3 regions of the Arthrobacter sp. 01T425 genome follow, and region 3 is predicted to be linked to each of the others. Evidence: riboswitches for the same ligand, from Rfam matches in the RefSeq annotation. Region 3 holds a riboswitch; each other region holds the start of a gene.
The links. Region 3 has a riboswitch for thiamine pyrophosphate ahead of thiO (glycine oxidase ThiO). Riboswitches for the same ligand answer to the same signal wherever they lie in the genome.
Positions count from the first base shown of each region.

Region 1: it holds a riboswitch for thiamine pyrophosphate, as region 3 does, so the genes downstream of both, thiC (phosphomethylpyrimidine synthase ThiC) here and thiO (glycine oxidase ThiO) in region 3, are expected to answer to the same signal.
Region 2: it holds a riboswitch for thiamine pyrophosphate, as region 3 does, so the genes downstream of both, AC1DNG_RS00395 (bifunctional hydroxymethylpyrimidine kinase/phosphomethylpyrimidine kinase) here and thiO (glycine oxidase ThiO) in region 3, are expected to answer to the same signal.

Region 1 covers NZ_JBFTPY010000015.1:86,274-96,138, reverse strand. Annotated here, with positions in the region: gene lepB (signal peptidase I) at 1-270, opposite strand, end outside; gene rplS (50S ribosomal protein L19) at 402-761, opposite strand; gene trmD (tRNA (guanosine(37)-N1)-methyltransferase TrmD) at 997-1,860, opposite strand; gene rimM (ribosome maturation factor RimM) at 1,861-2,493, opposite strand; gene AC1DNG_RS16295 (RNA-binding protein) at 2,617-2,859, opposite strand; gene rpsP (30S ribosomal protein S16) at 2,861-3,286, opposite strand; gene AC1DNG_RS16285 (hypothetical protein) at 3,505-3,942, opposite strand; gene AC1DNG_RS16280 (VOC family protein) at 4,379-5,254, opposite strand; gene AC1DNG_RS16275 (amidohydrolase family protein) at 5,330-6,436, opposite strand; gene AC1DNG_RS16270 (GNAT family N-acetyltransferase) at 6,440-6,940, opposite strand; TPP riboswitch at 7,017-7,124, shown strand; gene thiC (phosphomethylpyrimidine synthase ThiC) at 7,120-8,925, shown strand; gene AC1DNG_RS16260 (alpha/beta fold hydrolase) at 8,922-9,656, opposite strand; gene ffh (signal recognition particle protein) at 9,728-9,865, opposite strand, start outside.
Region 2 covers NZ_JBFTPY010000001.1:70,036-79,900, forward strand. Annotated here, with positions in the region: gene AC1DNG_RS00370 (hypothetical protein) at 1-495, opposite strand, end outside; gene AC1DNG_RS00375 (dienelactone hydrolase family protein) at 537-1,259, opposite strand; gene AC1DNG_RS00380 (flavodoxin domain-containing protein) at 1,324-1,869, opposite strand; gene AC1DNG_RS00385 (vitamin K epoxide reductase family protein) at 2,035-2,706, opposite strand; gene AC1DNG_RS00390 (Rne/Rng family ribonuclease) at 3,188-6,457, shown strand; TPP riboswitch at 6,606-6,703, shown strand; gene AC1DNG_RS00395 (bifunctional hydroxymethylpyrimidine kinase/phosphomethylpyrimidine kinase) at 6,773-8,320, shown strand; gene rplU (50S ribosomal protein L21) at 8,723-9,031, shown strand; gene rpmA (50S ribosomal protein L27) at 9,093-9,356, shown strand; gene obgE (GTPase ObgE) at 9,474-9,865, shown strand, end outside.
Region 3 covers NZ_JBFTPY010000014.1:760-10,624, reverse strand. Annotated here, with positions in the region: gene AC1DNG_RS15435 (aminopeptidase P family protein) at 1-521, opposite strand, end outside; gene AC1DNG_RS15430 (PHP domain-containing protein) at 645-1,490, shown strand; gene AC1DNG_RS15425 (DNA-methyltransferase) at 1,626-2,498, opposite strand; gene AC1DNG_RS15420 (DEAD/DEAH box helicase) at 2,507-4,258, opposite strand; gene AC1DNG_RS15415 (RNB domain-containing ribonuclease) at 4,619-6,112, opposite strand; gene AC1DNG_RS15410 (ferritin-like fold-containing protein) at 6,154-6,825, shown strand; gene thiE (thiamine phosphate synthase) at 6,861-7,559, opposite strand; TPP riboswitch at 7,586-7,706, shown strand; gene thiO (glycine oxidase ThiO) at 7,700-9,010, shown strand; gene thiS (sulfur carrier protein ThiS) at 9,007-9,243, shown strand; gene AC1DNG_RS15390 (thiazole synthase) at 9,249-9,865, shown strand, end outside.

The DNA.
Region 1 (9,865 bases), on a different contig from region 3:
GGGGCCGTTGCCGCTGTTGAGCGGGGCAAAGGAGCCGCGGCCGTCAAAGACGACGACGTCGCCCCGGCCCAAGGGCTCAGCTTGGAAGCCGGTCCGCGCCACCACGATCCGGTCCCCCGTGTGCAGGAGCGGCTCCATGGAGGCGGACGGGATGAAGAAGATGTCCACCCACAGGGAGCGGACCACGGCGCTGATGGCCACGGCGAGCACCAGGGCGAGCAACGCAAAACGCCAGCCCGGTTTCCTGGGCTGGCGTTTTGGCTGTTCCATGTTCCGTATCCCCTGGCGCTGTCGTGAACTAATGTGCGCTGTTGCGGATAGCTCCGGCGCCGCACTAGCTGACGCACCGGATACGGTCCGTGGATCCGCGGTGGAAGCCTGTCGTGGAAGACGAAAAAGGCTTACTTGGCGGTCTGGAAGTCGCGCTTTTCCTTGATCTTCGCGGCCTTACCACGCAGGTTGCGCATGTAATAAAGCTTGGCGCGGCGCACGTCACCCTTGGAGACGAGCTCGACCTTGTCGATGATCGGGGAGTGCACCGGGAAGGTACGCTCTACGCCGACACCGAAGGAGACCTTGCGGACGGTGAAGGTTTCGCGGACGCCATCGCCCTGGCGGCCAAGGACGAAGCCCTGGAAGACCTGGACGCGGGAGTTCTTGCCTTCGATGATGTTCACGTGAACCTTGATGGTGTCACCCGCGCGGAACTCGGGAACATCGGTGCGCAGCGAGGCTGCATCTACGGAATCGAGGATATGCATTGATCCACTCCTGGTGAACGCCACAGGTCACTCACGTTGGGTTACGGCGGTCAGGGCCGGTGGCATGCGCCGCCCGGAAATTTCCGCCGAAAGTTTGTCAATCCGGCCCTGTCAGGAGTAGGCGGGGCCGGGGTGCCGGGCTGTTGGTAGCGCTCCCCCTGTGGCAGGTTCGCAACCCAGCAGGCACAAGGACTAATTTTGCCACATTTTGTGCGGGTTAGCCCAATCCCGGCGGTTAGGCGTCGGGACGGCGCAGCAGGCGGCCGTCGACGACGTCGTACCCCAGGTCGGAGAAGGCCGTACGGTCCGCGCGCGGCAGCTTGCCGGCGTCGAACTCCACGAGGAGGTCGGGACGGCGTTCGGCGGTGCGCCGGTACTGCTCGTGCCGGCGCCACTGGGCGATCTTTCCGTGGTTGCCGCTCAGCAGCACGGCCGGGACGTCGCGGTCCCGCCAGCTGGAGGGCTTGGTGTAGACGGGGTATTCAAGGAGGCCGTCGGAGTGGGACTCTTCGACGAGGGACTCGGGGTTGCCGACGACCCCGGGCAGCAGCCGGCCGATGGCCTCAACCATGGCCAGCACGGCGACCTCGCCGCCGTTGAGGACGTAGTCCCCCAGGCTCATCGGGCGCACCGTGAAGTGCTCCGCGGCCCATTCCAGGACCCGTTCATCGATGCCCTCGTAGCGCCCGCAGGCGAAGACCAGTTGGTCTTCCTCGGCCAGTTCGTGCGCGGTGGCCTGGGTGAAGCGCTCCCCCGCCGGCGACGGGACGATCAGGACAGGCTTGGCGGCATCTTCCGGGCCGGCAGACTCTGGGGTGCCGGGGGTGCCGGCATCGTCAGGTGCGCCGGCGTCCCTTGCGCCCCCGGACCGCCCGGCGGCCACGGCGGTGAGGGCCTGAGCCCAGGGTTCGGGCTTCATGACCATGCCGGCGCCGCCGCCGTAGGGGGTGTCATCGACCGTGCGGTGCCGGTCGGTGGTGAAGTCCCGCAGGTCATGGACCTTGAGGTCCAGCAGGCCGTCCTGGCGGGCCTTGCCGATCAGCGACAGCTCCAGCGGGGCCAGGTACTCCGGAAAGATGCTGACGACGTCGATTCTCATCTACGCGATGCCCTGCTCTTCGGAGTTCCGGGCCGCGGCACCCTCGGCTTTCGGAGCCTGGGCTGCGGGGTTTTGGGCCTCGAGGTTTGGGGCCTCGGGGTTTTGGGCCTCGGGCGCCTCGTCCGTGTTGACTTCGAACAGTCCGGGCGGCGGGGTGACGAGGACGTACTTTTCACCCACGTTGACCTCGGGCACAATCTGTTCGACGAACGGGATCAGGACTTCCTTGCCCTCATCGGTGGTGACCACCAGCAGGTCCTGGACCGGCAGGGTGTGCAGTCCGGAGACCTTGCCGACCACGTCGCCGCCCACCCGGACCTCCAGGCCAACGAGCTCGTGCTCGTACCAGCCCTCGTCGTCGTCCTCGGCGCCGATGTCTTCGGTTTCGATGAACAGCTTGGCGCCGCGCAGGGTCTCGGCCTCGTTGCGGGTCTCGATCTCATCGAAGGCCAGCAACAGGATGTCCTTGTTCCAGCGGGCGCTGATTACCGTCAGCGGCCCGGCCGAGGCGGGTTCCACGATGAACTGCGTGCCGGGGACAAAACGGTCGCCGGGCGCGTCCGTGAGCACCTGGACGGTCACTTCGCCACGGATGCCGTGGGGCTTGCCGATTCGTGCCACCTGGAGCTGCATCTGTTCCTCTGTTCGGGGTTGGTGATTCTGTATTCTCTGGTGCGGAATTACGGGAAAACAGTCCGGCCCCTCCACCATTATCTGGTGAAGGGGCCGGACTTAAGACAAGTAGTGCTGAACGCGCTACCGGCGGCGGTCGGTATCGACGACGTCGACCCTGACCGGCTCGCCGTCCGCCAGCGCCGCAACCACAGTGCGCAGTGCGCGTGCGGTCCGGCCCTGCCGGCCGATCACCCGTCCGAGGTCGTCCTGATGAACGCGCACCTCGAGGGTTTCCCCGCGGCGGTTGTTCTTCGCACTGACCTTGACGTCCTCGGGGCTGTCAACAATCCCGCGGACCAGGTGTTCGAGCGCTTCTGCCAGCAATTTACTCAGCCTCGGTGGTCTCTGCTTCGGCGGCGTCGGCGGGAGCCTCGGCAGCTTCGTCCTTCTTGGCCTTCTTGGTGATGGCTTCCGGGATGATCACGGAACCCTTTTCCGGGGTAACGAAGGCAGCCTTGGGAGCCTTGGTCTTCAAGGTTCCCTCCTGGCCCGGGAGACCCTTGAACTTCTGCCAGTCACCGGTGATCTTCAGGATTGCGGCGACCTGCTCGGACGGCTGTGCGCCGACGCCGAGCCAGTACTGGGCACGGTCCGTGTCGACCTCGATGTACGAGGGCTCTTCGGTCGGGTGGTACTTGCCGATCTCTTCGATAGCACGGCCATCACGCTTGGAGCGTGAGTCCATGACGACGATGCGGTAGTACGGTGCGCGCATCTTACCGAAGCGCTTAAGGCGAATCTTTACGGCCACTTTTGTGGTCACTCCTGTTTCTGAAACGGGGTCGAGCCCGGCGTTCTGCACCCGTGGGGCGGGCCGTACTTGGGGGTTCTAAAGGACAAGATCCAGACGCGGAGAGAGGGGCCACGCAGATCGAGTACCTGTTCATTGTGCCAGATCACCGGCAGGATTTCGACTTGACACGTACCCGGCGCACCAGCGCGCGGCCTGGATGCGGCCTCGAGGGCCGGTCAGGACGTCCAGACGTAGAGGCCGGACCTGGTGGCGGGGTCGACGCCGGCGGCGAGCTCGGCGATCCGGCGGACGTAGTCCCGGGCCTCGTCGGGGCCGAAGGGCATGTCCTCCTCGGCGGCCCAGTTGGCGGCGACATCCTCCAGGACCTCGCCCTCCCCTTCGGTTTCATAGCTGAGCAGTTCCGCCAGCGTACGGACCATTGCCGCCGGGACGCCGAGCAGCGAGTCGCTGGCCACGTCGACCATGGCCAGTTCATAGTCCGCGCCCGGGGCGTGCACGGCGACGCCGGCGAGGTCTCCCAGCCGCTCCACCTCGAAATCGCTGATCTCCGGGATGCGGACGGCGCCCGGGGCGGCCGGGCTGCCGCCTTCCAGTGCGCCGGCGCGCTTGAGGGCTTCTTCGTGGGTGGACACAAAGAGTTCGGTGAATCCCATGCAGCTGGTCCTTAGGGTTCGGCGGTCCGCAGACCGCTGTTTTCGGCGTCGCTTCAGCCTAGCCGCTTCAGCACGACCTCGCCCCGCCCGATGGGCATGCCCTCCCCTGGCCCTGAGCACTGGACATATGGCCACTATGTCCATTCCCGGCTGCGAGCACTGGACATGTTCCAGTCTCCTGCTGGCGAAGAGTGGACATGTCCCTCGCTGGCCCGGGGAACCCGACCAAGGCCCGCTGGACATGCCCTCCCCTGACCCTGAGCACTGGACATATGGCAACTATGTCCATTCCCGGCTGCGAGCAATGGACATGTTCCGGAGTCCCGGCCGCGAGCAGTGGACATGCCCAGCGTTCCCGCCGGCGAAGAGTGGACATGTCCGGGGGGAGCTGTGCGCGCTGGACATGTCCAGCGACCAGCGCGCCCGGAGAGAACTTCTAGCGCACGGCGACGCGGATCCGGTTGCGCCACGGATCCTCGAAGCGCAGCTCGGCGCCGGTGTGGTGGGATTCGACGCCGGCAACCTTGAGCCGGTCGGCCAGGGCCGCGACGTCGTCGCCGGAGGGCACCTCGATGAGGACCTCGCCCAGGCCCAGCGTGTCGCGCCGGGGGCCCGCGCCGCGGCTGTTCCAGACGTTCATGGCCATGTGGTGGTGGTAGCCGCCGGCCGAGACGAACAGCGCCTGGCCGTGCCAGCCCGCGGTCTTTTCGAAGCCGAGCGTGCCGACATAGAAATCATGCGCCGACTGGACGTCGCCGACCTGCAGGTGGACGTGCCCGACGCCGGCGGCGGCCTGGCGCTGGCCGGCCACGGACTCCTCGGTCAGGTATTGCTGCAGGTAGCGCTGCGGCGGCAGGGCGAGACTGTCCATGACGACGTTCTTGCCCTCCCAGGACCACGCCGCCCGCGGCCGGTCCCAGTACAGCTCGATGCCGTTGCCTTCGGGGTCATTGAAGTAGAACGCCTCGCTGACGAGGTGGTCCGCGCTGCCGGTGAAGGACTGGGGCTCGTACTGGGCCGCGGTGGCGATGGTGGCCGCCAGGGAGTGCTGGTCCTCGAAGAGGAGGGCGGTGTGGAAGAGCCCGGCCTCGCCGCGGGAAGGTAGATTCAGGCCCGGGGCAGGCGCCAGATGCACCAGCGGCTTCTGCTGGCGCCCAAGGTAGAGCCCGCCGTCCTGTTCGGCCACAGTCTCCAGGCCGAGGGCGCGCTGGTAGTAGTCGGTCATGAGCTTCATGTCGCCGACCTTGAGCATCACGGTGCCCATGGTGAGTTCGGCAGGAAGGAGGTCCTGGGTGCTGGCTTCTGCGGTCATGGCAATGCTCCGTGGATTCTGTAGCCACCGGCCTTCGGCGACTCTACATAAAGATAAATTACTTGAAGCTTCAATTTATTCCAAAACATGGACTGGCGCCCGGTCCACCGGCAGCCCACGCAGCACGATATGCCGGATCCGGCGGAGCGTGGCCGGATTGCTCCGCGGATCCTCGGCGGTGACGAGGACATCAGCGCTTGCCCCTTCACCGATGGACTCCGCGCCGAGCCAGGTCCGCGCAGACCAGCTCGCGGCGTTGAGGGCGGCAGCGGCGGAAAGGCCGGCGGCGTGCAGGGCCTGGATCTCGTCCACGATCCTGCCATGGCTGATCACGCTGCCGGCGTCGGTGCCGGCATAGATCGCCAGCCCGGCCTCGTGGGCTTCGAGGATCCGCTCCGCCCGGCGCTCCCACAGCGAGCGCATGTGGGCTGTGTAGCGGGGGAACTTGGCCGCCGCCCGGGCGGCGATGTCCGGGAACGTGGCGATGTTGATCAGGGTGGGCACGATCGGAACACCCTGTTCGAGGAAGCGCGGCAGGTGCCGCGGCAGCAGCCCGGTGGCGTGCTCGATGCAGTCGATCCCGGCGTCGAGCATGTCGTCGAGGGTGTCTTCGGCGAAGCAGTGTGCGGTGACGCGGGCCCCCTCATCGTGGGCGGCCTGGACGGCGTCCTTGACCGTCCGGGCGGGAAAACTGGCGGCGAGATCGCCGGCGTCGCGGTCGATCCAGTCCCCCACGAGCTTGACCCAGCCGTCGCCCGCGCGGGCCTGCTTGCGCACGGCCTCGACGAGATCCTCCGGTTCGACCTCGACGGCCAGGCCAGGCAGGTACCGCCGGGTCCTGGCGAGGTGCCTGCCGGAGCGGATGATCCGGGGCAGGTCCGCGCGTTGCTGGAGCCAGCGTGTGTTGTGGACGGCGCCGGCGTCGCGGACCAGGAGCGTCCCGGCGTTGCGGTCCGCCAGGGCCTGGGATTCCGCGGTGTCCTCGGTAACGTCCCCGCCCGGGCCGAGGCCGATGTGGCAGTGCGCGTCCACGAGGCCGGGCATGACCCAGCCGTCGAGTACGAGGTCAGGCGCGGCGGCCGGACGGTGGAAGGTTAGCAGGCCGCCCACCGACCAGAGCCCGCGGCGTTCCTGGTCCGCCGCGGTGAGGATAGGCCCGCTGAACTCGATGATGCCGGTCATGACCTAAAGCCTAATCCGCATGACGATCCGCCGGCCAAGACGGTCCAGCCCCAGCTGCGCTTCGTGGATCCGCAGGGCGCCCAACGCCTGTCCTGGCTGGGCGAGTTCCTCGAAACCCCAGCTCGCATAAAACGGCGCATTGAACGGGACGCCTGCGAAGGTGCAAAGCGTCATCGATAAATAGCCACGGCTCCGGGCCGCATCAAGGGCCGCCTCCACCAGGGACCGTCCTATCCCCCGCCCGGCGGAGTCCGGCTGCACGGAGAGTTGTTCCAGATGGGCCTGGCCGCCGACCTCGTCAACGCGGGCAAACCCTACGGGCGGGTTTCCGGCGACAAGTATGAAGAGCGGCTCAACCGGCGTCGTCAACTCCGGAGCCGGGAGCGTCTGGTTCCCCAGCTCCGCTTCGAGGATGCGGTCTGCTGAGGCCTCGAGAACCGGCAGCGCCGGGAGGTCTTCCGGCGTCGCCATCCGGATGCGGGGCACGGCCCTGGGCAGAGTCACAATGCCACGCTAACACCGCGGCCCGACCGCACTCCGTCACACTCGAGGGCCGGCCGGAGGTGCGTGGTAGTTTCGTCTACGACCACACGGGTGCCCCTGCAGGGGCTGAGATCGGGCTGACGCAGCCTGCGACCGTTGAACCTGTCCGGGTAATGCCGGCGAAGGAAGTGAGCTTTTCCGTGAACACCCAAGTGACACAGCACAGCCCTGTCCAAATTCAGTCCGCAGCCGCCACGCAGTCGCTGAAGTCCCACTCGCTGGCCTTCAGCACGGACCAGGAGCATGGCATCCGCGTGCCGGTGACCGAGATCGCCCTGGAACCCTCCCCGGGCGGCGTCCGGAACCCGCCGTTCCGGGTGTACCGCACTGCCGGCCCGGGCAGCGATCCGGTCCGCGGGCTGGAACCGTTCCGCACCCCCTGGATTGAGGCCAGGGCGGACACCGAACCCTACGCCGGCCGCGAACGGGAGCTGCTCGACGACGGCAAATCGGCGGTGCGCCGCGGTGCTGCGTCGGCCGAGTGGCGGGGCGGCCGGCCGGTGCCGCGCCGGGCCGTTGAGGGCAGGACCGTCACGCAGATGCGCTACGCCCGGGACGGTGTCATCACCCAGGAAATGCGGTTCGTCGCGCTGCGCGAGAACTGCGATGTGGAGCTGGTGCGCAGCGAGGTGGCCGCGGGCCGCGCGATCATTCCCAACAACGTCAACCACCCCGAATCCGAGCCGATGATCATCGGCAAGTCGTTCCTGGTGAAAATCAACGCCAATATCGGCAACTCCGCCGTGACCAGCTCCATCGCCGAGGAGGTCGACAAACTCCAGTGGGCCACGCAGTGGGGCGCGGACACCGTCATGGACCTCTCCACCGGGGACGACATCCACACCACGCGCGAGTGGATCATCCGTAACTCCCCCGTCCCCATCGGAACGGTCCCGATCTACCAGGCGCTGGAGAAGGTCAACGGTGAGGCGAACGCCCTGACCTGGGAGATCTTCCGGGACACCGTGATCGAACAGTGCGAGCAGGGCGTGGACTACATGACCATCCACGCCGGCGTGCTGCTGCGGTATGTGCCGCTGACGGCCAACCGGGTCACCGGCATCGTGTCCCGCGGCGGTTCCATCATGGCCGGCTGGTGCCTGGCGCACCACCGGGAGAACTTCCTGTACACCCACTTCGATGAGTTGTGCGAGATCTTCGCCCGCTACGACGTCGCGTTCTCCCTGGGCGACGGGCTGCGGCCGGGCGCGACGGCGGATGCCAACGACGCGGCACAGTTCGCCGAACTGGACACCCTGGCCGAGCTCACGCAGCGGGCCTGGGACTTCGACGTGCAAGTCATGGTGGAGGGCCCCGGGCATGTGCCCTTCCACCTCGTCCGGGAAAACGTGGAGCGCCAGCAGGAACTCTGCAAGGGCGCCCCGTTTTACACACTCGGGCCGCTCGTCACGGACATCGCACCGGGCTATGACCACATCACCTCGGCGATCGGCGCCACCGAGATCGCCCGCTACGGCACTGCCATGCTCTGCTACGTCACGCCCAAGGAACACCTCGGGCTGCCGAACAAGGACGATGTGAAGACGGGGGTGATCACTTACAAGATCGCCGCCCATGCCGCGGACCTCGCCAAGGGCCACCCCGGCGCGCACGAACGCGACGATGCCCTGTCCAAGGCAAGGTTCGAGTTCCGCTGGCGGGACCAGTTCGCGCTGTCCCTGGACCCGGTCACGGCCGAGGCCTACCATGATGAGACGCTTCCCGCGGAGCCGGCCAAGACAGCCCACTTCTGCTCGATGTGCGGTCCGAAGTTCTGCTCCATGCGGATCAGCCAGGACATCCGGGACGAATACGGATCAGCAGATTCGCAGGCGGCCCTAGCGCAGATGACGGCCGGAATGCGGGCGAAGAGCAACGAGTTCCTCGCCTCGGGCGGCAAGGTCTACCTGCCGCAGCCCTCAGTGGGAGGACCCGCAGCTTCCTAGGACGCCCGGGCGTGCTGGTGCCGGCTGACCTCGGCGATGTAGGAGCGGATGGCCCGGTCCCCTTCGGCTGAATCCTGGGGCCGGTGCCCTCCCGGCGCCGTGCGGTGCAGGGCGCCTGTCTCGCGCAGGTAGCCGGCGATTTCCTCATACAGCGGTTCCCAGCCGCCGGTCAGGACCAGGGTCGGCACGCCCGGCACGATCTGCAGCGGGGCTTCCCACGGCGGCGCCTGCAGGCGGAGCCGGCGCGCAGCCCGGAGGGCCTCCGGCGTCGTGGCCCCGGGGGCATCCGCCGCGAACGCGCGGCGGATGAACTCCCGCTGGAAGTCGTCGTCGCTGAGGTTGTGGCGGACGTCGAAGAGCGGCTGCATCAGGGCCCGGTGCGCGGCGGTGGCCGGGAGCTCCGCGGTCAGGGACAGGCAGGCCGGTTCCACCAGGGTCAGCGACTGGACGAGGTCGGGCCGTTCGACGGCGGCCATCATCGCAGCGATCGCGCCCTGCGAATGGGCCACGACATGGCCGCCGGCCTCGCCGCGGCCGTCGTCTGCCAGCGAGGCGAGCACGATGGCGGCGTCGGCGGCGAAGCTGGATTCGAGCGGTTCCGCGACGGCGTCAAACCCGTGCCGCCGCAGGAACAGGGCGTCGTAGTCCAGCGCCATTCCGTGCTGTTTTGGCCACGCGGCGGCGCCGAAGCTGCCGTCCCCGTGGACGAAGACTACGCGCTGCTTGAACATTGTCTAACCCTATGGCACTTCAGTGCTGATGCTGCCGGCGACACAGTGCCGGCGGCCGTCAGCACTTGCGGCTACTTGCTGCCGCCGAGGAACTTGTCGAAACCCTTCGGCAGGTTCAGCTGGGACGGATCGAAGTCGCCGCCCTGCTGGCCGAACGACGCGCCGGTGGGCAGCGCCTTGGGGCCGGCGGCACGCCGGGCCTCGGCGTC
Region 2 (9,865 bases), on a different contig from region 3:
GACCACCAGCCGGGTGCGCTCACCAGCGGCCTCCCGCAGCTCGAATCCCCAGAGCGAGTCGGTGTAATAGCGCGGCCGGGTTCGTGCCGGGTCGAAGGGACGCCCGCGGAGATCGACCGACATACGCAGGCCCAGGAACCTCTCGGGTTCAAGCGCCGCGACCGCCCACCACTCGCTGCCGTCGGGCTTCGCCGCCAGACGGTCACCGATGGCGATGTCCTGCCACTCCGGATGGATGCGCCCTGCGCTGCGGCGCCCGAAATTATCGAGACGGTCCCAGCTGTACCAGCCGGCGCGATCCGTTCCCATCTGCACCAGCCAGGGCCACACGCGGGAAGGGGGCGCATCGATGGTCACCGCCATGGTCGCGCTTCGGGTGCTGCCCGGAATCAACCCGGCGCCCGGGTAAGGTCCCCGCGCTTCGTCAACGGTCGCACCCCAGCGAAGCAGGCGTGGCCGCGCAACGGCCAGGTAGCCGGTGGTGAAAACGGCCACGGCACCCGCTGCCAGCTGGGATCCCCTCGGTGCAGGGTGCATCATCGCGCTTCCCCCTCAGTGATCAGGTGTTCCCGGAAGAACCCGAGGATGCGCAGGCGCGCGTCCTCGGCGGAGGGCTCGTGGTAACCGGCAGCAACCAGCTTCGCGAGCAACTTGTCCCCGAACGTGAGGTCCGACGGGCCATGCCTGTTGAGGAAGCCGTGACCGGCGTCGGGATAGACCTTGATGTCATGCTCTATTCCGGCGTCGGCGAGCAGCGGCTCCAGACGCGCCGGCACCTTGCGCACTCCGGGCCAGCGGTCCCTGGCGCCGTAGCTGCCAACGATGGGACAGGCGCGGGGCATTGCGCGGGCGGTCCCGTCATCCAGTCCGCCGTAGTTGACGCTTGCCGCGGCGAAGTCATGGTCCGGGGCCAGCATGAGGGCGAACCCGCCGCCCATACAGAAACCGATCACGCCGATCCGGCCGGTGCAGCCGTCCTGTCCGGCCAGCCAGGCGCGGGTGAGGTCCAGGTCACCGAGGGGCCGCCAGCCGCGGATGAGGGACCACAAGCAGGCCGTCCTGGTGCCCCAGTAAAACAGGTCAGGTGCCACGGCGAGGAACCCCTCGCCGGCCAGCCAGTCGGCCTGGTCTCTGGTGTCACGGCTCAGGCCGAGTGCGTCATGGATGACGACGACGCCGGGCCACGGACCGGTACCGGCCGGCGTCGCCGCGTAGGCAGGCATGTCCCCTCGTTCGGCGTGAATGTTCACAACGGTCATGGGTCCTCCCGTGCACGCCCCACCGAGCCGGGCGCCGCGGCCGGGATGCGCAGTCCCGACGGCATTAGCCTGTGATGCTGCCTGAAGACGTGGACGAAGCAGGTTTAGCGAGTTGGGCCGTAATCTGATCCGTCCATTCGTCGACTGCCGCCCAGTCCCGCAAATCCCCAAATCGGCCGCCGGTGAGCCGGAACAACACCCGGAGCGGTGCCGGCATCTGGCCGGCCTGGTAGACGCCGGAGAAGAGTTTGTGGCCTCGAAGTGGAACTTCTTTGATCAGGACTTCTGCCAGACGTTCCTGTTGCAGTGCCGCGCCGCGCCGGCGTATGGGCTTGGGCAGCGCATCCGCCATCCCTACACTGAAGGCCCAGACGGGCCGACTGGCCAACTCGCGGGCGTGGTGTTTGAAGAACAGCAAAGCCGGGGGCAGCCAGGCCTGGTTGTGGACGGCGCTGCCGACGACGACAGCCTCATAGCGGGAGAGGGCCCCGACGTCCTCCACGGACCGGCACTCTACCTCGCCCAGTGCACCCGCCATGCGGGATGCCATATGTTGTGCCATCTCCCGGGTGGAGCCCAGGGCGCTTGCGTAGGCAATTAGAACAGTCATCAAGAGGCCTCCGGTCTTCCTTCCTCCAGCCTTATGTAACCTGCGCGCGCGGGGTCGTGCCATAAGTCCCGACATGGGCCCGGACCCTCTCACCGAAGAGACGGCTAAGGCCAATGCCCGGCGCGAACATTGGCCTTAACTGTCTCTTCGATGCGGTTGGGGCGTTTAGTAGCCGGAGGTTCCGATGAAAACCTGGATGAAGGCGAAGAAGATCGTCGCGACGACGGCGACGTACAGCAGCGCCGTAATGATCCAGCCGGAGTCGCCGATCACCTTGGTGGGACCGGCGGGCAGGGCAATCACGCCGTGGGAGATGTTCCGGACGCTCACCCAGACGAACAGCGGGATCATCACGGCCCAGACGATCATGCAGAACGGGCAGAGGATGTGGATGGCGTACAGGGCCTGGGACCAGAGCCAGACCACGAACGCGAAGCCCAGCGTCACGCCCGCCTGGAGCCCCAGCCAATACCACCGGGAAAACCGGGCGCCGGCGAGGATACCCATGGCCGTGGTGATGATCACGGCGAAGGCGACGATTCCGATGAACATATTGGGGAAGCCGAACACGGAACTCTGCGGTGTCTGCATGACCTGGCCGCAGGAGATCCACGGGTTCACGTCGCAGACCGTGACGTGGTTCGGGTCCTTCAAGACCTCCAGCTTCTCCAGCACCAGGGCCCCGGATGCGAGCCAGCCGATGACGCCGGTGATCAGCAGGAGCCAGGCGAACGGGCGGTCGCGGGTCATCGTGGGAAGGGGCCGCGCCGCGGGGGCCGGGCCGGAACCCGGTTGGTGCACGGTCGCGTCGCCGGCGGTGCTGGAGATGCTGGGCATGGAAATTGAGTCCTTTTTTAGTCGTCTTGACCGGGTGCTTCTTGCCCCGATTGTAACGCCGGAGGCTGAGCAGCGCCGGAGAACGGCCCCGGCCGCCGCGCCCGGCCGCACCTGTTGCACTTCCGGCCCCGCCTGCCCCTGCTTTCACGGCTCCTGTGAGACAATGATCGTGGCTGGAACCCGATCCACATCCGGATTCCGGTCCGGCGATTTTGTTTCAAGACCGCCAATGATGAGCAGGGAGCTGCGGATCCTCTGATTCCAGCTGTCCCGCAATGCCATTGGACGGCACCTGGTTGTGGCGTGTAGGTCAACGGGTTCCAAAACAATCTCGCCGGCCCTCCAGGGCTGCCGCACCCCACTGCCGGTGCGAACCTGAGGGTATCCAATTGACTTCTGTCAATGCCTGCGGGTGTTGACGCATATTTGCCCAAGGGGCGCCGAATGTGGCGGCGCATCAGGGGCAGGAGTGTCGCCACATATGGATAATGACCAGGTAGTAGCCGGAAACGAAGAACTAGTAGTCACCGGGGAAGCGCAGGGAACTGCTGAAGCAGAGGCTCCGGTAGCCCCGAAGAGGGCCGTACGGACCCGCCGGAAGGCGCCCGTCGCCAAGGTCAACGCCGCGGAGGCGGCCGAGGCTGTCGCCGAAGCCGCGGCCCTGGCCGACGCGGCCGGTTCAGATGAGCCCGTCCGGGGCCGCCGTAAGCCGGCCAACGTCGAAGCAGCCGGATCTGAAACTGTTGAACCCGAAGCTGCTGTATCTGAAACTGCTGCCGCCGGGACTGCGGCCAAGGCGCCCGCGCGGCGCACCCGGACCCGGAAAGCTGTAGCAGCCCCGGAACCGTTGCCTGCCTTCGCCGGCGATGCCGAAACCGGCGCACCTGCCGCGGCTGAGGCCCCCGCAGCAGCTGGCACTGACGCAACTGCCGCCGCAGAAGCCGCACAAACGGCCGCAGAGACGGTTGCAGAGAAGCCGGTCCGCCGCCGTGCCAGCCGTGCCAAGGCCGCCCCGAAGGCCGAAGAAGCACCCGCGGCAGTACTCCCGGCCGAAGAATCCGCCGCTGCGGAAGCACCCACCGCGGAAGCCGCCGCAGCCCAGCCCGAAGAGCCGGAAGCCCGGCCCGAGGAAAGCCCGGCCGCGTCGCTGTTCATGGAACCGGGTGCCCTCACTTCCGTCATCTTCCAGGCCCCGGACCTGAGCACTGTGGTGCGTCCGGTCCCCGTTGCCGCCGCAGCAGCTGAGCCCGAGGACGAGGAAGGCGACGAGGACGAGGACGCCGGCAACCGCCGTCGGCGCCGCAGCCGCGGCCGGCGCGGCCGCACCCGCACCTCTGCCGAGTCCGACACGGAGTCGGAAGGCACCGAAGAAGAGGGCGACGAAGGCTCCGAGTTGATCCTTGAAGACGGTGTGACCTCCCGCCGCCGCCGCCGCCGCCGCCGTGGAGACCAAGACCTCGAGCTGACCGGCGGGGAAGGCGACGATCCGCCCAACACGGTGACCCGCGTCCGTGCGCCGCGTGCCATGGCCGAGGCGCCGGTGAACAACCGCGTCACATCCGTCAAGGGCTCCACCCGCCTGGAAGCCAAGAAGCAGCGCCGCCGCGAATCCCGCGACACCGGCCGCCGCCGTACCGTCATCACCGAGGCCGAGTTCCTGGCCCGCCGCGAGTCCGTGGACCGCCAGATGATCGTCCGCCAGCGCGACGACAGAATCCAGATCGGTGTCCTTGAAGACGGCGTCCTGGCCGAGCACTTCGTGTCCAAGACCCAGCAGGACTCCCTGATCGGCAACGTCTACCTGGGCAAGGTCCAGAACGTGCTGCCCTCCATGGAGGCCGCTTTCGTGGACATCGGCCGCGGCCGCAACGCCGTGCTCTACGCCGGTGAAGTGAACTGGGAGTCCGTCAACCTCGAGGGCAAGCAGCGCCGCATCGAGAACGCGCTGAAGTCCGGCGACTCCGTGCTGGTCCAGGTCACCAAGGACCCAGTCGGCCACAAGGGCGCCCGTCTCACCAGCCAGATCTCGCTGCCCGGCCGGTACCTCGTGTACGTGCCCGGCGGTTCCATGACCGGCATCTCCCGCAAGCTGCCCGACGTCGAACGCAACCGCCTCAAGCGGATCCTCAAGGACCGCCTGCCCGAGGACGCGGGCGTCATTGTCCGCACCGCGGCCGAGGGAGCTTCCGAGGAAGAGCTGACGCACGACATCAACCGCCTCCGCGCGCAGTGGGAAGGCATCGAGAGCCAGTCGACGTCCACCAAGATCCTCGCCCCCGAGCTGCTCTACGGCGAACCTGACCTGACCATCAAGGTGGTCCGGGACGTCTTCAACGAGGACTTCTCCAAGCTGATCGTCTCCGGCGAGGAAGCCTGGGACACCATCGAGGCCTACGTCACCTACGTCGCGCCGGACCTCGTGGGCCGGCTCGAGAAGTGGACCAAGGACACGGACATCTTCGCGGCCTGGCGCATCGACGAGCAGATCCACAAGGCCCTGGACCGGAAGGTCTTCCTGCCCTCGGGCGGTTCGCTCGTGATCGACCGCACCGAAGCCATGACCGTGGTGGACGTCAACACCGGCAAATTCACCGGCTCCGGCGGCAACCTCGAGGAAACCGTCACCAAGAACAACCTGGAAGCGGCCGAGGAAGTCGTCCGGCAGCTGCGCCTGCGCGATATTGGCGGCATCATCGTGATCGACTTCATCGACATGGTGCTCGAATCCAACCGCGACCTCGTGCTGCGCCGCATGGTGGAGTGCCTGGGCCGGGACCGCACCAAGCACCAGGTGGCCGAGGTGACCTCGCTGGGCCTCGTGCAGATGACCCGCAAGCGGATGGGCACCGGGCTGCTGGAAGTCTTCGGCGAACAGTGCGAAACATGTGCGGGCCGCGGCATCGTCACCCACGACGAGCCGGTGGAGCACCGCCGCGCCAACACGGTCGCCGCGGAGCACTATGTGCCGCGCACCGAGGCGCAGCCTGCTGCCCGCCCGGAACGCAAGAGCCGTCGCCGCGGCCGGGGAGGCCAGGGCGGAGAGACCGCGCCGACCGCACCCGCGCCCGTCCACGCCGAACCCACCGAGGCCGAACGCCACGCCAAGGCCGAGGCCACCCGTGCCGCGCTGGCCAACATCGCTGCCGCGGCGCACGCCGCGCACCTGCACGACGGGGAGGCAGCCGCAGCCAGCGACGCCGGGGCCCGCCAGGCCGCCGTCGACGCCGTCACGCAGCTCGCAGCCGCCGACGAGGCAGCCGGCCGCCCCGCAACGGTGCTGACGTTTGGCGGCGAGCAGGTGGCCCTGCCCTTCGTCGAGCACGCGGAGGACGCGCCGTCACCGGCCCTGACCCTGGACCTGCTGACCGAGGCCTTCGCAAACCTGGGCGAAGCCGAGGCCGGCAAGCCGGACCAGGCCGCCGGCCTGGCGGCCGGTCAGGCAGCAGCTGTTGCCGCACCGGAAGCCACGGCGCCCGAGGCGCCGTCGGCCGTCCGCGCTGCGGAGGCGCCGTCGTCACGCACAGCTGACACCACGACGCTGCGCGGCCGCCGCGGGCGCCGCAACCGGAGTGCCAGCCGCGCCCAGGGCGCAGCCAACGAAACCTCCGTGGAGCACCGCGAGGCAACCCGGCCGGCCGCGGCCGGATCCGTCCACGAGGCCAAGGCTCCCGCCGCGGCCGGGCCTGCGTCCATCCCGGCCGGCAACGAGCCGATCATCCTCGGCGTCGGCGTGCCGGCGTCGGAGCTGTAGTCCTCCGCGACTGACCACGTCCCCGTCCGGTCATTATTTCGACTGGTCGGGCCGCGGGTCCGGGTCAGGGCAGACGTAACATACGTCCGCCCGGGCCCGGGCCCGCTCGTGCGTTAACGGGTCCTCCGGGTGGCAAGGGCTAGGCTGGAACACTGACACGGGGTGCCGGGCATCGGGCCGGCTGAGATCCAGACCCGTTGAACCTGTCCGGTTAGCACCGGCGAAGGGATGTCTTCCTTGTCCGCGAAATCGAATCCGTCCGAGTTCCTCCCGCCCAATTTTCTGCACAACGAGTCTCTGCCGGCCCCGCCGCGCATTCCCCGCGTGCTGGCCATCGCCGGCTCCGATCCCTCCGGCGGGGCCGGAATCCAGGCCGACCTGAAGAGCATCGCGGCGAACGGAGGCTACGGCATGGCCGCCATCACCGCCCTGACAGCGCAGAACACGCAGGGCGTGCGCGCCGTCCACGTCCCCCCGGCGTCGTTCCTCACGGCGCAGCTGGACGCCATCAGCGACGACATCGGCATCGACGCCGTCAAGATCGGCATGCTCGGTGACGCCGCCGTGATCGACGCCGTCCGCGGCTGGCTGGAAAAGGTGCGCCCCGCCGTCATGGTCCTGGACCCGGTGATGGTCGCCACCAGCGGTGACCGGCTCCTGCAGGAATCGGCCGAGGCCGCCCTGCAGGCCCTCCTGCCGCTGGCGGACCTCATCACGCCCAACCTCGCCGAACTCGCCATCCTGCTCAAGGAACCCGTCGCTGCCGAGTGGTCCGAGGCCCTGGCGCAGGGCAAGCGGCTGGCCGCCCTGACCGGCACCACCGTCCTGGTTAAGGGCGGACACCTCCAGGGCGCCGGGCCGGGGGACGGGCATGCCCACGACGCCGATGCCCACGACGCCGCCGGCCACGGCGCCGGCACCGGCTGCCCGGATGCGCTGGTCAACACCGGCGGCCTGCTCGGCCAGGAAACGGTGGTGGTGCCGGGGGAGCGGATCGCGACGCGCAACAGCCACGGCACCGGCTGCTCCCTGTCCTCGGCCATGGCCACTGTGCAGGCCAGGGTGGGGGACTGGGAAGCGACGCTGCGGGAAGTCAAGCCGTGGCTGCTGGGCGCGCTCCGCGGAGCCTCGGCCCTGGACGTCGGCTCCGGCACCGGCCCGGTCCACCACTTCCACCACCTGCAGCACCTCCAGGCCGGGCAGGGTCCGGCGGCGGGGGAGTTCGCCGCAGCCCTGCGCGCAGGAGCCGCGGGCGATCTTGAGGCGATCTACGCCCTGGACTTCGTCCGCGGACTGGCCGACGGCACCTTGCCCGAGCACGAGTTCGCGTACTACCTCGCCCAGGACGCCATCTACCTCAACGGCTACTCCCGGGTCCTGGCCCGGGCCGCGGCGATTGCCCCCACCGAGGCCGAGCAGCTGTTCTGGGCCCGTTCGGCGCAGACCTGCCTGGAGGTCGAATCCGAGCTGCACCGTTCCTGGCTCAGCACGCGCCTCACGGCCTCCACCCTGGGCCCGGTCACGAAAGCGTATGTGGACCACCTGCTGGCCGCCTCTGTCTCCGGCAGCTATGGCGTCCTCGTGGCGGCGGCGCTGCCCTGCTTCTGGCTCTACGCCGAGGTCGGTTCCACGCTGCACCGGGAGTTCCTGGCCGGCGGCGCCCCCGGGGAGCACCCATACGCCGGCTGGCTGCGGACCTACGCCGACGAGGACTTCGCCGCCGCGACCCGGCAGGCCATCGCGTACACGGACACGGCGGCCGGGCGGGCATCGGAGAGCGAGCGGCAGGCCATGGCCCTGGCTTTCCGGCAGTCATCGCGCTACGAAGTGGACTTCTTCGACGCGCCGCGGCTGTACGCCTGACGCGAGCTGGTCCGGACTACCGGTACGATGGTGGGGCACGGTTCCGGAAGTCGTTGCGGCAACACAGCTCAAGATGGTCAAGATCCCGGCCAAGAACATTGGCAGGGACTTTGCATCAAGATGTTGTGGCGCCTATCACGGACTACCCGCCGGAACCAGCCTCATTTGCGGCCGAAGGCAAAATTAGCGTATTCTAGATCTTCGGTGCTTACGCCAACACTTGGGTTATGACCCTGAGAACGGTCCGCTTGGAATTTCAAATGGATTTGTTCCGGGGATAGCTCATGGGTTCCCCCGAGGAATCCACCGGCGTTGAGGCACAGCGTGAGCCGGTCCAAAGAATTTGGCCCCTGGTTCCGCACGCAAATCTAGTAATAAACGTCGAGAGAAGTGAGTTCCCCAGTGGTGTACGCGATTGTCCGCGCAGGCGGCCGCCAAGAGAAGGTTTCCATTGGAGACTTCGTTACCCTGAACCGCGTCCCCGGTGGAGCCGGCAGCACCTTTGAGTTGCCCGCACTGCTCCTGGTGGACGGTGACAAAGTCACGTCTGCTGCTGCGGACCTGGCCAAGGTAACGGTTACGGCTGAGATCCTCGAAGACCTCCGTGGTCCGAAGATCGTCATCCAGAAGTTCAAGAACAAGACCGGTTACAAGAAGCGTCAGGGCCACCGTCAGGAACTGACCAAGGTCAAGATCACCGGTATCAAGTAACTCTTCGTTACTGTTCAGGTTCCAGCAGATTCCCCAGAATTTTTGAAGGCAGGCATTTCAAATGGCACATAAAAAAGGCGCGAGTTCCACTCGCAACGGTCGTGACTCCAACGCCCAGTACCTCGGCGTCAAGCGCTTCGGTGGCCAGGTAGTTTCCGCAGGCGAGATCATCGTCCGCCAGCGCGGCACTCACTTCCACCCGGGCGCCGGCGTAGGCCGCGGCGGGGACGACACCCTGTTCGCCCTGACCCCCGGTGCTGTCGAGTTCGGCACCCGCCGTGGTCGCCGCGTTGTGAACATCGTGGCTGCTGCAGCTGCAGAGTAACAATAAGTTCTAAATCGGTGGGGCGGGCCATTAGGTCCGCTCCACCGGTGTTTTAACCGCATTACAATCATCTTGGGCCTCTTTGGGGGTCCGGGGAACAGCACTGAGGAGATCCACGTGGCGAGCTTTGTAGACCGGGTAGTACTGCACGTATCCGGCGGTACCGGCGGCCACGGCTGTGTCTCCGTCCACCGCGAGAAGTTCAAGCCCCTCGGCGGTCCCGACGGCGGCAACGGCGGCAACGGCGGCGACGTCATCCTGCGCGTTGACCCCCAGACCACCACCCTGCTCGACTACCACCACGCGCCCCACCGGCACGCCACCAACGGCGGCCCTGGCATGGGCGACTGGCGCGGCGGCAAAAACGGCGAAACCCTGATCCTTCCGGTGCCGGTGGGCACCGTGGTGAAGTCCAAGTCCGGCGAAGTCATCGCCGACCTCGTGGCCGAAGGCGACGAATACATCGCCGCCGCCGGCGGGATTGGCGGCCTCGGCAACGCCTCGCTGTC
Region 3 (9,865 bases):
GCCGTGTCCAGTCCCAGCTTGGCCTTGAACTCGGCCAGGGTCGGGCGTGCGCCGATCCAGAACTCCCCGGAGCGGGAATCGGCGTAGAACTGCTCGGTGTCGCGGCCTGCCAACGGGCGGAAGTACAGCGTGGCGTGGTGGTTTCCGCCGTCGTCGCCGGTGCCCTCCGCTACCGGTTCCAGGATCAGGACCGCATCAGGTTCGTGGTCCAGGCCGAGGCCGGTGAGGTGCGCGAAGGCGGAGTGCGGCCGGAAGCGGTAGTCGCAGTCGTTCGAGCGGACCTTCAGCGGGCCGGCGGGGATGACCAGGCGTTCACCTTTGAACTGGCCTGAGATGGAGCGGCGCCGGCCTGCGGCGTGGCCCGCGACGGCATCCCGCTCGGGGAGCTGTTGCGAGGCCGGCGCCCAGTTGCTGGCCATGAAGGCCTTGAAGGCGTCGGAGCTGGGCCGCTGCGAGCGGTTGTTGACGCGCTCTTCGAGGGGCTGGGAAGCGGAGACTAGGGTGTTATCTGCATCGTTCACCGTCCCATAGTCTCACCAGCGCCGCGGCTTAGGCCAACGGCGCGCTCGCGGTGCAGGGCCGCTGCAGGGCCCCGGCACGAAGGGGCCGAGGCTTTGGATCCTGCCATCTACTAGGCTGGTGAGGTGAGGATCGACCTGCATGCGCACTCCAACGTTTCCGACGGCACCCAGGCGCCGGCCGGCGTCATGGAGTCCGCCGCCGCCGCGGGCCTCGACGTCGTCGCCCTGACCGATCACGATTCCACTGCCGGGTGGGCGGAGGCCGCCGTCGCAGCCCGGAAAGCCGGGGTCGCGCTGGTCCCGGGGATGGAGATCTCCTGCCGCACCGCGGAAGGCATCAGCGTTCACCTGCTCAGCTACCTCCACGACCCCGCGCATCCCGGGCTGCTTGAGGAAATCACCAAGTCCAAGGACGCCCGGCACACGAGGGCGCAGAAGATGGTCACCCTTTTGTCGGAGGACTACCCGCTGACATGGGACGACGTGATTCATCACGTCGCGCCGGGTGCCACCCTGGGCCGCCCCCACATCGCCGACGCGCTCGTCGCGGCCGGTGTGGTGGAAGACCGGGCCGAGGCTTTTGGTTCCATCCTCACAGCACGCTCGCGCTACTGGGTCCAGCACTATGCGCCGGAGCCGGCGCTCGCCGTCGAACTGGTCCGTGCAGCCGGGGGCGTCCCGGTGTTCGCCCACCCAGTGGCATCCGCCCGCGGCCGGATCGTGGGGGAGGGGACCTACCGGGAGATGATCGATGCCGGCCTGGCCGGCCTGGAAATCTACCACCGGGACAACCCCGAGGAGGGCCGGACGTTCCTGCGCCGCATCGCCGAACGCTATGGCCTGCTGATCACAGGGTCCTCCGATTACCACGGCGCGGGAAAGCCGAACCTGCTGGGCGAGAATCTGACCTCCGCAGAAGTCTTTGCCCGGATCGAGGAACTGGGCACGGGCTCGTCCGTGGTGCGCTGAGACCCAGTCCGCTGAGACCCTGGACCCGTGTTGAGCTATCACTTAGCGTCCCTATGAGGCCCCCCAGGACCCGAATAGCCGCCACAAGTGTTAGCGCAACGGGCGGGAACGGCGGGGCGTGGTGAGGGCGGCGGGTCAGAGGGTCGGGAAAGACGTGAACTGCGCCTGCGCGGCCAGGCGTTTGGCCATCACGTCGATGGCCGGCTGGTTCTGGTCCACGCACACGAACCTGCGGTCGAGTTTCGCGGCCACGGACCCGAGCGTGCCGGAACCTGCGAAGAAGTCCAGGCACCAGTCGCCCGGCCGGCTCGAGGCCGCAACCACGCGGCGGATCAGCCCCTCCGGCTTCTGCGTCGGGTAGCCGGTTTTCTCCTTGCCGGTCGGCGAAACGATCGTGTGCCACCACACGTCCGTGGGCAGCTTGCCGAGCTCGCGCTTGGCGGGGGTCACCAGTCCGGGCGCCATGTAGGGCTCACGGTCCACCTCGGCGCTGTCGAAGTGGTACTTCGCCGGGTTCTTGACGTAGACGAGGATGTTGTCGTGCTTGGTGGGCCAGCGGTACTTGGCCCGTGCACCGTAGTCGTACGCCCAGATGATCTCGTTCAGGAAGCATTCGCGGCCGAAGATCGCGTCCAGCATGACCTTTGCGTAGTGCACCTCGCGGTAGTCCAGGTGCAGGTACAGGGTGCCGTCGTCGGCCAGGAGCCGCCAGGCCTCCACGAGCCGGGGCTCGAGGAAGGACCAGTAGTCGCTGAACGCGTCGTCGTACTTGTGCAGGGCGCCCTTGATGGTGTCGTAGGACCGGCCCTTGAACCCGACGCGGTCACCCTCGCCGCCGGCGTTGAGCACCATCCTGGTTTCCTGGCGCCGCTGGACCCGGCCGGTGTTGAAGGGCGGGTCCACGTAAATCAGTGTGAAGGCGCCGTCCGGCAGCGTGGGGAGGTATTCCGCGTTGTCCGCGTGAACCACCAGGTTGCTGCCGTCCGGCGCCCAGACGGTGTCAGTCATGGAGGGGATTAGGCCTCGGCGCCGCTCGGCTGTGCGTCGCCGCCGGCCACTACCTCGCCGTTGCGGCGGCGGGTGCGGGTCCGGCGCCGGGCACGGGTCGCCCGGTCCACCTCGGTGGGGGCCTTCGCCGGCGCGGCGGCAGCAGCTTCCGGTCCCTGTCCGTTCGCAGTGGACGCCGTGGCGGCATCGGCCTCGGCGGGACGGCGACGGCGGTCGCCGGAGCGTCCGCCGGCTTCGGTGCCGCTGCGGCGCGAGTCACGTCCGCCGGTCCGGCTGCCCTCGCGGGCACCGTCACGGCTGCTCGTGCGGCTGCCTTCACGGGCGCCGTCACGGCTGCTCGTGCGGCTGCCGTCCTTTGCGCTGGTGCGCGAGTTCTTCTTGCCGGTCTCGCCGAGGTCTTCGAGGACCTCCGCGTCGACCCCGGCCAGCACACGCTTGTCGCGCGGCAGCCGGCCCTTGGTGCCTGCGGGGATGTCGAGTTCCTCGAACAGGTGGGGCGAGGACGAGTAGGTTTCCACGGGCTCGGGGTAGCTCAGGCCGAGGGCCTTGTTGATGAGCCCCCAGCGCGGCATGTCGTCCCAGTCGACAAACGTCACGGCGGTGCCCTTGTTGCCGGCACGGCCGGTGCGGCCCACGCGGTGCAGGTAGATCTTCTCGTCTTCGACGCACTGGTAGTTGATCACGTGGGTGACGTCGTCGACGTCGATGCCGCGGGCGGCGACGTCGGTGGCAACGAGGACGTCCACCTTGTTGTTGCGGAAGGCGCGCAGCGCCTGTTCGCGGGCGCCCTGCCCGAGGTCACCGTGGATGGCGGCCGCAGCAAAACCGCGGTCCACCAGTTCCTCGGCCACCTTCGCGGCGGTGCGCTTGGTCTTGGTGAAGATGATGGTCCGGCCGCGTCCGCGGGCCTGCAGGATGCGGGCCACCACTTCCACCTTGTCCATGCTGTGGGCACGGTAGATCAGCTGGCGGATATCGCGCTTGGTCAGGCCCTCGTCGTCCGGGTCCGCGGCGCGGATGTGTGTCGGCTGGGTCATGTAGCGGCGGGCCATGGCGATGACCGGGCCGGGCATGGTGGCGGAGAACAGGAGCGTCTGGCGGACCGCGGGCGTGCCGGCGATCAGGGTCTCGACGTCCGGCAGGAACCCGAGGTCCAGCATCTCGTCGGCTTCGTCGAGGATAACGATCTTGACGTTCTTCAGGCTCAGGTGCTTCTGCTTGAAGAGGTCGATCAGGCGGCCGGGGGTACCGACGACAACCTCGACGCCGTTCTGCAGCGCCTCGACCTGCGGCTCGTAAGCGCGGCCACCGTAGATGGTGGCGATGCGGGCGTTGCGCTTCTTGGCGGCGTTTTCGAGGTCTTTGGCTACCTGGACGGCCAGCTCGCGGGTGGGCACGATCACCAGGGCCTGCGGGGCGCCGGGAACGGCCAGTTTGTCGAAGCCGGCGTCGTCGCGGCCGACGACGCGCTGCAGCGCCGGGATGCCGAAGCCGAGGGTCTTGCCAGTACCGGTCTTGGCCTGGCCGATGATGTCATGCCCTGCCAGTGCGACCGGCAGGGTCATGGCCTGGATCGGGAAGGGGTGGGTGATGCCGGCGTCGGCCAGGGACTCCACGATGTCGGCACGGACATTGAAGTCGGCAAAGGTCTTCTCGGCAATCTCGTGCGGCTTTTCGTCCGAGATGATGGTCTCTTCGGGCTCGATGGTCTCCGTGCCGGACTCATCGGTCAGAAGCTGGTGCGTGTGCAATTCACTCACAGGGGAGTTTCCTTATTCATTTTGGGCTGCGCTGCTTGCTCAACGGGGCCGGCCGTGGTGGCCGTTCCGGAGCACGCTCAGGCGCGCAAGCAATTCCAGTGGAAGCCGATCGCGGGCTATCTAAATGCTGGCACTGGGGACCAGCGGGTGTATCTCAAGATCGCGTAGGGGCGGGCTTGTTGAATTCGAAAATCATGGAAATCAACGACCGGGCATCCATTTCTACCTCTTCAGTCTAGCTGTACAAGGCGTGGATCCTCGACTGGGCGGGTGATTACGCCTCGGGAGGTGACCGGGAGGGCGGCCGGCAGCGCTGGCTGGCGACGGCGTGGGGACGGCTAGCGGACCGCCGGCGGGCCGTCAGCCCACGAGCTCCAACTGGATTTCCCGCGTGGCGATGTCCGAGGACAACACCCGGACCCGGACTTTGGTGCCCGGTTCCAGCTCGCCGGGGCATCGTGCGGTCACGGCGGGCTCGGCGATCTGGACGATCCCGGACGGGCCGTTTCCGTTGCCGTTGGTCTTCCCGCCGTTGCCGTTGCTGGTGCCGTTGGTGCCCTTGGCCGGCTTGGGACCGGAGATGACGACAGCGTCGAATTCCTGGCCGACGTGGTTGACGAGCAGGGCCGCCTCAACGGTGTCCAGCGACAGCCGCTCCAGTTTCGCGGCCAGCTGGTCCGAGGTGCCCATGATGGCGGGGAGGGACGACAGCGCCTCCCGGGCCCAGGCAGGAACTTCGGTGCCGTTGCTCAGGGCCTCGCAGATTACCAGCACGAAGCGGTCGACCAGCCGCCGCAGCGGTGCCGTGGAATGGGCGTAGGCCGCGCCGATGGCGGACTGGACGGCGGCGTTGGGCACTGTGCCGTCGAAGGGTGTGTATCCGGCACCGCGGAAGAGCATCCCGGCCGAATGCACAATGGCCAGCTGCCGGGGGTCCGTCGGGTCAAGGGTCCGCAGGTACTCGCCGTAGCGCATTTCCCCGTCCCAGGGCTTGCCGAGGGCGTGGGTCTGCCGGTGGAAGTGGCGCAGTGATGCCTCGTCCGGGGCGGGCATGGTGCGCAGGATGCCGACTTTGCCCTGGAGCATGAGCGCCGCGGCGGCCATCCCGGTCATGAGTGAAATCTGGGCGTTCCAGTCCTCCACCGGCAGCGGCGGGGCCGCTACGATCCGGTAGCCGCCGTCGGGCAGTTGCTGGATCTCCTGTTCCGGCATGTTCAGGCTCGCGCCGCCGCGCAGTCGTTCCAGTTCCACCCGTTTGAGGCCTACTTCTTTCAGCAGCTGCAGCACGGGCGCCGCGGTGCCGGCGTCGAGCTCGGCCTGGACGCCTTTGTAGTTGAGCTTCGCGCGGCTGCGGACCTGTGCCCGGCGCACGAGGACCGAGGCGACCTCTGCCGCGGCGTCGAGCTCGAACTCCCAGACGAACGCCGCGCACAGCTGCCCGGCGAGCAGGCTGCCGGCGGCCTCGCTGATAATCTCCGGATGCAGCGGAATCCTGCCGTCCGGGGTGTAGAAGGTCTGGCCGCGGCGCCGGGTCTCGGCGTCCAGCGCCCCGCCCGGGGCGACAAAGGAGGGGACGTCGGCGATGGCGTAGAAGACCTTGTAGCCGCCGTTGCTCCGTTCGATAAACAGGGCCTGGTCCAGGTCGGTGGACGATGCCGGATCGATAGTCACGAACTCGACGTGCGTGAGGTCAAGGTCCGGGAGCTTGTGCTCGGCCACCGCCGCCTCCGCGTCGCGCAGCACACCCTCGGGGAACGGGCCGGGCAGTTCCAGCGTGGTGCGCAACGCCTTGAGTGCCCCGGCAAGCTGGTTCTGCTGCTCGTGGACACTGGGGGTCAGGCGATGATGTGACACGAAAATCAGGGTAGCCCGATTTCCGCTATTAGTCTTGGAAGATGAGCGCAACTGCGGACGATCCTGCCCTCTACAACAGCTTCCTTGCCGACCTGCTGGGAGTCTTGGCGTACGGCGAGCTTTCCGCCTTCGAGCGGCTGTCCTCGAGTGCCCGGTATTCGCCCACGCTGCATGACCGTGCGTTGCTGGGCAGGATGGCGGTGGTCGAGTTCCAGCATTACGAACTCGTCCGAATCCGGCTCGAACACATGGGCCTGGATACGGAGGCCGCCATGCTGCCGTTCCAGCCCTCGGTGGACCACTTCCACGAACGCACGCGCCCGTCGGACTGGTACGAGGCCCTCATGAAGGCCTACGTGATCGACACGGTCGCCGCGGACTTTTACGGCGTCGTGGGCCGGTACGTCGACGCCGCGACCCGTGAGTTGATCGGGCAGGTCCGCTCCACCGGTGAGTCCACGGCCGTGCTGCAGGCGCGCATCAAGGCGGCCCTGGCCGATGACCCCCGGCTGGCGTCGCGCCTGGCGTTGTGGGCCAGGCGTCTGCTGGGGGAAGTACTGAACCACGCCCAGCGTGTCAGCGCTGAGCACGCGTTCCTCGGCGGACTGTCGGGGCTGGACGACGCCGGCGCCCGGGCGCTGGTCAACGGCCTGGCGGCCGAACTCGCAGCGAACCACGCGCGCCGGATGACGGAGCTGGGTCTCGCCGGATAGTTTCAGTGCCGGCCGGCATTACGGGTGGGACCTGCTTAGGATGCGGCGGCGTCCAGCGCCGCCAGCAAGGCTCCGGCGGCGTGGGCCGGATCAGTGGCGTCGGTGATCGCCCGGACCACGACGATCCGCCGGGCACCGGCATCGACTACCTGCTCCACGTTACTGAGGTCGATCCCGCCGATCGCGAACCACGGCAGCACGCTTTCGTTGACCCTGCCGGTTCCCTCCGCGTCCGCCCCGCCGATCGCCTGGGCGGCGTAGCGCACCAGATCGAGGCCGACGGCGGCGCGCCCGGGCTTGGTGGGCGTCGCCCACACGGGGCCCACACAGAAATAATCGAGCCCTTTGCGGCCTGGCGCGGCAGCGATGGCGGCGTCCACCTGCTTCGGGCTGTGGGTGGACAGACCGATCACGGCATCCTTGCCGAGAAAGCCGCGGGCGGCGTCGAGCGAAATGTCCTTCTGGCCGACATGGAACACCGGAGCCCCGGACAGGGAGGCGATGTCCGCCCGGTCATTGACGGCCCACAGCCGCCCGTGGCGCTGCGCTGCGGTGTGCAGGACCTCCAGCAGTTCCAGCTCCTCGGAGGCCTCGAGCGACTTGTCGCGCAACTGGATGATGTCCACGCCGCCGGCGAAGGCGGCATCCACGAAGTCCTCGAAGTCGCCGCGGTCCCTGCGGGCGTCGGTGCAGAGATAGAGGCGGGCGGTGGTGTGGAGAGGGTCCTGGCTCATGGGACCAGCCTAGTTCCTCTAAACTGGGCGCATACCGCGGGAGCCCGCAGCAGCCATGTCGCCGCTGCCCGGCTGAGAGGGCGTCAGAGCCGACCGCTTGACCTGATCCGGCTAGTACCGGCGTAGGGAAGGAATTTTTCATGGGCACACGAGCAGGCCGTGCGGCCGGAGCCGCAAATGACGCCGACGCCCAGGTTTGTGACACGGGGCCCGGTACCGCAGAGGGAATCATCGCGGGGGATACGACTGCCGACGTGGCCGTGATCGGCGGCGGGGTGATCGGCCATGGCATCGCGTTCGAGGCCATCCGCTCGGGCCGATCCGTGGTCCTGATCGATGATGCTCCCGGCAGCGGAGCCAGCTGGGCCGCGGCCGGCATGCTGGCCCCCGTGAGTGAACTGCACTACCAGGAGGAACAGCTCCTGGAACTGATGCTTGAGGCCTCCCGGTTGTGGCCAGGATTCGCTGCGGCTCTCGACGCCGTTGCCGCCGGCGCGGATTCCCCGGCGGGTACCGGCTACTTAACGACGCCGACCCTGGCGGTGGGGGCCGACGCGGCGGACCGGCGCGCGCTCGCGGACTTGAGGGAAGTCCAGAAGGCATGCGGCCTGGCCGTGGAGCCACTGACAGTGCGCGAGGCGCGCACCCGGGAGCCCCTGCTGAGTCCCGGCATCTCGTGTGCCTTCGACATCCCGGCCGACCACCAGGTGGACCCCCGCCTGCTGATCACCCGGCTCGCCGGCGTGCTCGGTGCGGAAGGCGGCAGCTTCGTCCGGCGGCGCGCGGCAGGCCTGCTGTGGCAGGACGGACAGGTGGCAGGTGTGCGGTTGGCTGGCGGCGGTACCGTACGGGCTGCCGAGACCGTGGTCGCCAACGGGCTCGGCGCCGCCGCGCTCGAGGAGCTTCCGGCCGGGCTGGCGCTGCCGCTGCGGCCCGTCTACGGCGACATCCTCCGGCTCCGCGTGCCTCCGCATCTGCAGCCGCTGCTCACGGCCACCGTGCGGGGCATGGTGCGCGGCATCCCGGTGTACATCGTCCCCCGCCAGGACGGCACCGTGGTGATCGGGGCCACCCAGCGGGAGGATGGACCGTCGGATCCGCACGCGGTTTCCGCCGGCGGCATTTACCAGCTGCTGCGGGATGCCCAGCAGCTGGTGCCTGCGGTCGCCGAGCTGGAGCTTTTGGAAGCCACGGCGCGGGCGCGGCCCGGAACCCCGGACAATGCCCCGCTGCTGGGGCGGATCGCACAAGCGGACGGCGGCGACGTCCCGGGACTCATCATCGCCACAGGATTCTTCCGGCACGGCGTCCTGCTGACCCCCGCCGCTGCCGCCGTGTGCCGGCAACTCATGGATTTCACGCCGGACCCGCGCTGGGCCGGGTTCCGCCCCGACCGTTTTTCCCGCATCCCGGTTACGTCCGGGGACAGCCCTAAGAAGGAAGCAGCATGAACATCCGACTTAACGGAACGGATCAGAGCGTCGCCGACGGCGCCTCCGTCTCCGCACTCGTCAGCCAGCTCACTGGCCGGAGCATCGGCCCCGACGGCCGCGCCGCCGACGGGCGGAAGCTCGGTGTCGCCGTCGCCCGCAACGCCGAAGTGGTGCCGCGCAGCCAGTGGCACGCCACGGCGCTCGCCGACGGCGACGACGTCGAACTTGTCACGGCAGTCCAAGGAGGATGACCAGCATGAACGAGACGACGTTCGCAGGAACACAGGCCGTCCCCATGACCGGTGCGGTGGCCGATCCGTTCGTGGTCGACGGCGTAAGGCTCGGCTCCCGCCTCATCATGGGAACCGGCGGTGCGCCGAGCCTGGACGGGCTCGGGGCGGCGCTGGTGGCGTCCGGGACGGAGCTGACCACGGTGGCGATACGCCGCTATTCGCCGGCGGAGACGGGCTCGCTGTTCCAGCTGCTCGAGGACCATCGGATCCGGGTACTGCCCAACACGGCAGGCTGCTTCACCGCCAAGGACGCCGTCCTCACCGCCGAGCTGGCGCGGGAGGCCCTGGAAACGGACTGGGTCAAGCTCGAAGTCATTGCCGACGAGCACACACTGCTGCCGGACGCCGTCGAACTCGTGGACGCAACCGAACAGCTCGTGGCCCGAGGCTTCAAGGTCTTCGCCTACACGAACGACGACCCCGTGCTTGCCCTCCGGCTCGAAAACCTCGGCGCGACGGCCGTGATGCCGTTGGGCGCCCCGATCGGCACCGGACTGGGCATCCTGAACCCGCACAACATCGAGCTGATCGTCTCGCGCGCGTCCGTGCCCGTGGTGCTGGATGCCGGGATCGGCACGGC